One region of the Isachenkonia alkalipeptolytica genome, then DNA from elsewhere that is predicted to be linked to it. Evidence: predicted binding sites of a transcription regulator. Region 1 holds the regulator's gene; the other holds the start of a gene.
What was found. Region 1 encodes Rex, which represses fermentation and respiration genes when NADH is low (regulators of the CRP and FNR family bind a similar motif). Its sites were predicted from a motif close to ATTGTTAANNNNTTAACAAT; they were not measured.
Positions count from the first base shown of each region.

Region 2: a site for Rex is predicted at 1,871-1,890, ahead of hypB (hydrogenase nickel incorporation protein HypB). Genes of this name have one in related genera too.

Region 1 is NZ_SUMG01000002.1:361,636-365,234, forward strand. Features, by position in the region: gene ISALK_RS03440 (electron transfer flavoprotein subunit beta/FixA family protein) at 1-438, opposite strand, end outside; gene ISALK_RS03445 (acyl-CoA dehydrogenase) at 456-1,595, opposite strand; gene ISALK_RS03450 (redox-sensing transcriptional repressor Rex) at 1,839-2,501, opposite strand; gene ISALK_RS03455 (ABC-F family ATP-binding cassette domain-containing protein) at 3,152-3,599, shown strand, end outside.
Region 2 is NZ_SUMG01000004.1:120,472-124,070, reverse strand. Features, by position in the region: gene ISALK_RS05000 (FAD-dependent oxidoreductase) at 1-1,190, opposite strand, end outside; gene hypB (hydrogenase nickel incorporation protein HypB) at 1,195-1,857, opposite strand; gene ISALK_RS04990 (helix-turn-helix domain-containing protein) at 2,080-3,066, shown strand; gene ISALK_RS04985 (FAD-dependent oxidoreductase) at 3,079-3,599, shown strand, end outside.

The DNA.
Region 1 (3,599 bases):
TTCTACATAGCTTACCTGGGGGATGCCCAGTCGCTCCCCGATTTGCGGTCCTACTTGGGCGGTGTCTCCGTCGATGGCCTGCCGTCCGCAGAAGATGATATCGTATCGTCCGATTTTCTCAATGGCCTTGGCTAAGGTATTGGATGTTGCCCAGGTATCCGCTCCGGAAAAAGCCCGGTCGGACAGAAGGATTCCTTCGTCAGCGCCCATGGCCACTCCTTCAATCAGCACTTCCTCCGCTTGGGGGGGACCCATGGTCATAACCGTAATGTGGGTGTCGGGATGTTGGTCCTTTACCCGGAGTGCCTCCTCTAAGGCGGCTTTATCGTCGGGGTTTAGAATGCTTGGCACTCCTTCCCGTATTAATGTCCCCTTTACAGGATCAATTTTTACTTCATTGGTATCCGGTACTTGTTTTATACATACAATGATCTTCAATGTCAGTCCCTCCTTTTTTATCGTAAAATGTCTGCTGCCACTACCATCTTTTGAACCTCGGAGGTTCCTTCATAGATTTCGGTAATTTTCGCATCTCGCATCATTCGTTCAATGGGGTAGTCGGATGTGTATCCGTATCCACCGTGAAGCTGTACGGCTTTGGTGGTCACTTCCATGGCGGTTTCCGAAGCGTATAGTTTGGCCATGGCCGCCAGTTTTCCATAAGGCTTGCCTTCGGCTTTTGCTGCCGCCGCTTGGTATACCATGAGTTTCGCTGCTTGAATCTGGGTTTCCATATCCGCCATCATAAACTGCAGTCCCTGGAACTTTCCGATGGGCCGGTTAAACTGCTCCCGCTCTTTGACGTACTGCACGGTTTTTTCCATGGCGCCTTCCGCAATGCCTAAGGCCTGGGCCGCAATTCCGATACGTCCTCCGTCTAAGGTTTGCATGGCAATTTTAAAGCCCTTGCCTTCTTTCCCTAACAGATTTTCCTTGGGAATCATCATATTCTTAAAGACCAGCTCCGTGGTGGCGGAACCCTTGATGCCCAGTTTCTTTTCTTTCTTTCCGATGGTGAATCCCGGAGTGTCGCTTTCCACGATGAAGGCGGTAATGCCTTTCAGCCCTTTGGAAGGCTCGGTCATGGCAAAGATGATATAGGTGTCCGCTTCCCCTCCATTGGTGATAAAGATTTTACTGCCGTTAATTCGGTAGTGATCCCCTTCTAAGACCGCCACGGTTTGTTGGCTGGCAGCGTCGGTTCCCGCATTGGGCTCCGTCAGTCCGAAGGCGCCGAGTTTTTCTCCCGAAGCCATGGGCTTTAGATACTTCTCCTTTTGGGCCTCGGTACCGAATTTCAGGATCGGCCAGCAACCCAGGGAACTGTGGGCGGATAGAATAACTCCCGTGGTGGCGCAGGCCTTTGATAATTCTTCCACCGCAAGGGCGTAGGCTAATTCATCGGCACCGGCACCGCCGTATTCTCTAGGCACTGCAATCCCCATCATGCCAAAGCGCTTCATTTTCTCCACGGTTTCACTGGGGAACCGTTCGTTCTCATCCACCTCCGCCGCAATGGGCTCCACTTCATTCTTGGTGAAACTGGCAAAGGTTTTTTGTATCATTTTGTGCTCTTTTGATAGATTAAAATTCACTTTGATCCCTCCTTGTTTTGTTCTATGGTTATTATATCCTATAGATTGTTAAAATACTATCAATAATCCTTAAAATTTTTTACTGTCTTTTTTTGGTCAAATTGTTCAGTATGTGGACACAACAAAAGAGACCGCACCTTTTTACCGGCGCCGCCTCTTTTTTCGTTTTAATCCGCTATTAATCCGCTGCTGAGCCGCTACTGAGCCGCTACTGAGCCGCTGCAGTATTACCTTCTTAGGGTCTTATTTTTCCTGATCTTCCAATGCTTTCAGCATTTCCTTCTCTTTGATCAGATAAGACATGATAAACAGACTCTCGTTTAAGTGGACATCTTCCACCACCACATCCTCCGGCACTTTAAGATCCACCGGGGCAAAGTTCCAAATGGCCTTTATTCCCGCTTCCACCAGTTCATCCGCCACACTTTGGGCCACTTCCTTAGGGGTTGTGATCACGCCGATTTCTACATCATTTTCCTTAATATACCCGTGAAGTTCTTTGTTGTCATACACCGGGGTTCCCCGGATTTGCAGCCCGATCAGGTTCGGATTGATATCGAACATGGCAAGAATTTTAAATCCGTGTTTTTCAAAGTTGGTATGATTTGCGATGGCCTGGCCTAAGTTACCAACCCCTACCACGACGGCTTTGTAGTCCTTGGTCAGTCCTAAAATCTTTTGAATTTCATTGTGTAGTTCTTCCACGTTGTATCCGTAGCCCTGCTGGCCAAATCCACCAAAATTGTTAAGATCCTGACGAATTTGCGAGGCGGTAAATCCTAGAATTCCACTGAGTTCCTTGGAAGAGATTCGATAAATTTCCCTTTCCAATAGATCCCCTAAGCATCGGTTATACTTCGGCAGCCTTCGAATTACGGCCATGGAAATGTTTCGGTTTTTCGGCATGATTACCACTCCTATTTCTAATTATTTATAAGCTGATTGTAAGATTCTGAAAAAAGGAAAGCCCCTCTTTCTTGCAAAGCTATCCTGTTATTGTTAAAATTATTTGTTATAATAGAATAGTACTAGAATATTGCTAAAAAATCAACGTTTAAATCGAAATTACAGGGATTATTTTCGAATTTTTAGGAAATCGAAGGATTTTTTGTATCCTTGAATAAGAATATATTCATTTAGTGGTGTTTTACCCGGGTTCTGCTAGAAATTCCGTTGGCTTTTGCTAGAAGTTTCGCTGTGCTTTTGCTAGGAACTACGGGGAAATTATCCTTTGGCGAAATCAATATTGAACAGCGAAAATCATATTCAATAGCACTGTAGTAATGAAGAGTAAGAGACACATTAAATTGCAAGTGTGGTACTGAGCAGCAAAAGCAATAGTGAACAGCAAAAGCAATACTGAACAGCAAAAGCAATACTGAACAGCAAAAGCAATACTGAACAGCAAAAGCAATACTGAACAGCAAAAGCAATACTGAACAGCAAAAGCAATACTGAACAGCAAAAGCAATAGCAAATAACAACAGTAGTATTTTACAGCAAGGGCCATACTAAACAGCCTATATGCGAATAATAGATAGAGGGAGCGAACTTTAATGATAGCATTATCCTGCAGCAAGATCTCTAAGAGCTTCGGCATCGATGAGATTTTACACGATATTTCATTTACCATCAATCACGGGGAAAAGGTGGGGCTGATCGGCCTTAACGGCACGGGAAAGTCCACCCTGTTTCGGATTTTAACCGGGGAGATCAACGCCGACGGCGGGGATGTTTTTAAAGCCCGGGAACACACCCTGGGCTACCTTCGCCAAGACAATCTTTTAAACGAAGAAAATCAGGTGTTGGAAGAGGTTCTGACGATTTTCAAGGACCTGGAAGTCATGGAGGCGAACCTCCGGGATCTGGAGCGGGAAATTTCCCACCTGGGTGGGGAAAATACCCCGGCGGCCCGGGAAGCTCTGGAGGAAAAGATGAACCGGTACTCCGCTTTGTTGGAGGATTTTGACGCTCGGGGAGGTTACAGCTACAAAAGCGAAGCCC
Region 2 (3,599 bases), on a different contig from region 1:
CCCTGTACCGGAATATGCACGGGACAATTGGTAATACAGGGAGAAGTTCCTGACTCCAGAGAGTTCTGACGGTTTATCCGATAATCACTGTTCCATTTATCCTCTTTCCACTCGGTATTTCTTGGCGTCACTTTGGTGATGGTCTCATCAATTTCTTCCTTGGAACATAGCTTTTGTCCTAGTCTTAAGGCATTGGTGGGACAAACATCCACACATTCCCCGCAAGCCACACATTCAGATTCATCCACCACGGACTTGTAATTGGACCGTACGATATCATTGTTTAAATACTCATTAGCCAGCCGCATGGCGTAACACCCGCAACCGCAACAGTTGCAAATAGCATGGGTCTTACCGATCCCATCCAGATTGGGAACCGAGTGCATCAATCCGTTGTCTTCCGCTTTTTCAATAATCTCAAAGGCTTCTTCCCGAGTAATTTGTCGTCCTCTTCCGGTTTTAATGTAATACTCCGCCGCATGACCCATTTGAATACACATGTTTTCTTTTAAATGACCGCAGCCTTCCCCCATGGCTTCTCTAGAGGTTCGACAGGAACAGTCGGATACCGTAAATACTTCCTCTTCATTTAAATACTTGGATATCTCTTCAAAGGTAGCTTTCTTTGTATTGGCATCAATGGACCGCTCGATGGGCAGCACCCGCATAGGTCCCCCTCCAATAGGCATAATCCCCGCAGCCATGGGTCCTTTTTTACTTCCAAAATAATAGAAGGCTTCCGCAACTTCCGGATGTTTTTCTACAATTTCTTTATTAATATTTATTAACTCCAGATGGCCCGGAACAAAAATGTCCTGCCAATACATATCCACACCGTCGACGGTTATCACAAAAGATGCTCCGGCCCAGGCTATGTGATCTAAGGCTTTTTTTACTTTTTCGTAGGGTTCTCCCGCTTTTTTCCCCACCTCTTCAGCGCTAAGCTTTTTACGAAATTCTAAATGCATGGCGATTTTCGCTTGATAAGGATCTACAATCGGTTCTAGGGCATAATATTCCGGGCCAAAAGGAATCGCTTCTCTGCTACTACCGGCCTTGGTTCTTCCAATTTTGTTGGCCAGGTCTAAAATTTCTTGTCGGTACTCCCGCCCATCAACATCCGCCCAGTTCAGCGCAAAATTAAAACGCTTTGATTTATTAAAGTTGGTCTTTTCCTCTACTTTTGCCATTTTTCTACCCCCTATTTAATGTATCCATCATCCAATCCGTAAGCGCCGCTACCCCTTCCCCGGTTTTAGCGGAAATCGGGATGATTTGGATGTTTTTATTCAATTTTCTCACCCGTTCTTCCAATAATTTCATATCAAAGTCGAAGTATTCCGCCACGTCGATTTTATTCACCACCAATAAATCCACTTTTCCGAAGATCTTCGGGTATTTTAAAGGTTTGTCGTCTCCTTCAGGAACGCTAAGCACCGCTATGTTTTTCATCGCTCCGGTGTCATATCCCACAGGACAGATTAGGTTTCCGATATTTTCCAAGAAAACCAGATCCAAATCCCCGACCTCTAATTGATCAATCCCGGTTCTAGCCATAGTGGCGTCTAAATGACAAAGGCCCTCGGTATGCATTTGCACCGCTTTGGCTCCAGCTCTTTGAACGGTTAGGGCGTCCACATCGGAATCAATATCCGCTTCAATCACCCCAACTTTGACTCGATCTTTCAAAGCGTTGATAATACTTACTAAAGTCGATGTTTTTCCACTTCCCGGAGAAGACATCACATTAATTAAAAATGCATCCTGTGCTTTTAAATATTCCCGGGTTTCATTGGCCACCTTCCTATTGTCCTCATGAATATTTTTTTGAATCTTAAACACCTTTAGCTCCTTCATTGCTATCACCCTCCTTGTCTAAATTATAACAAGCTTTTCAAAGAGTACAAGTTCATCTAATTCCAATAAATCCGACTTTTTTTACTTTACCTTTCTGTTCACATTGGTGTATAATGAATTTATTAGTTAATTTTTTGACAGAATTGCTTATTTTGATTGGCCCATACTTTTAAATATGTACACACTTCGCTAAAGTAAATTTTTTTTTGAGGGGTTGATATGATGGATAAGGATCATAAGTTTCGTATCCTGATGGAGGGGCAAAAAAAGGGGGTATCGGCCACCTGTGAAAAACACGGTATTTCCCGAACCCTTTATTATCGGTGGCTGAATCGATATAAATCCTACGGCATTGAGGGACTAAAAAAACAAAAGAGAAATTTTACACCGGTAAACAAAACCAAACCCGAGATTCTATCCGCCATTCTGAGTCTGGTTAAAAAACATCCCTCCTACGGCCCCCGGGAACTTTGTTACTTATTGGGGGACATCGGCTATCAAATCAGTGAATCCGCGGTTTACAACACCCTCAGGAGCCATGGTTTATCCACCAAACAGGAACGACTCCGTTTTGCCAAAGGAAAAAAGAAAGCCCTTCTTAAAAACGATATTTCCTTTAAAGACTTAGCCTCAGGGGAATGCTGGCTCGCCTGGGCCACTTATTATGGAGATTTCAAAGGAATCGGCCCCGTCTACGAATATACGATTTTCGACTATAAAAGCAAAATCGCCTGTACCCGACTATACAGTACTTTAGCCTCGGATAATTTTAAAAACCTTTTAGAAGCACTAGCCCTTCCCGTGGCCCAGAGTTTGAATATGGAACTCAAGTTTCTCTGCTTTTTCGAAGAAGGGAAGGACATGGAAAACTTTTCAGAATCCTTCTTTACCGATATCTTCACTATTATTCGAAACCAGGGATTTGCACTGGATATTCATCTGTTAAAGCAGGGAGCGTATGTGCCGGAAATTCAACAATTTAGAAAGGACTATACCAATCGCTGTCTATCCTTTCTAATGCCTTATATCAAAAGAGAAACTTCTTTTAACGGACTTAAAATCTTTCTTCAAGAGTACGTCAGGGACTATAACCTTCATCATAAGCAAACCTACCAAGAAAAGGATTATTCTCCCGTGGCGTACCATGTTCATACCACGGACAGTAAAATGATTTTGCCCCTATGGGCTTATATGGATCGATTATACTAGGAGGGATCACAGATGCACTATGCAATCGTCGGCGGAGGATTTAGCGGCCTGTTGGCCGCCTATCTGTTGGAGAAGAAGGGGCAACGGGTTACGGTATACGAAAAAGAGGAGATACTCGGCGGACACTGTCGAACCATTGTCAACAAAGATCTTTATGGTGAAATCGGAACGGTTTTCAGTTTTTCCGATTCTATTAAGGAACTGCTTTTGGAACTGGGTGTGGAGTATACGGAGCGATACACCTATCGGAATTTTCTCGATGAAAACTTCTCCAAGTCTGAACACGTATCCTTTGATACGGTAAAGCTGATCATGAAAGATCTCAATCGGTTAAAAAAACTGATGGAAAATCATTACCCTACCGCGGAAAATATGAATTACGGGAGAGTCCCGAAGGAATTACTGCAACCCTTGGACCAATTTCTTATGGTCAACAACTTACATAGGATCCGCAGCCTGGTCTCCCCTATGCTCTCCTCCTTCGGCTTTGGCTGTATTTCCGAGATCCCCGCCTACTACGCCTTAAATATTTT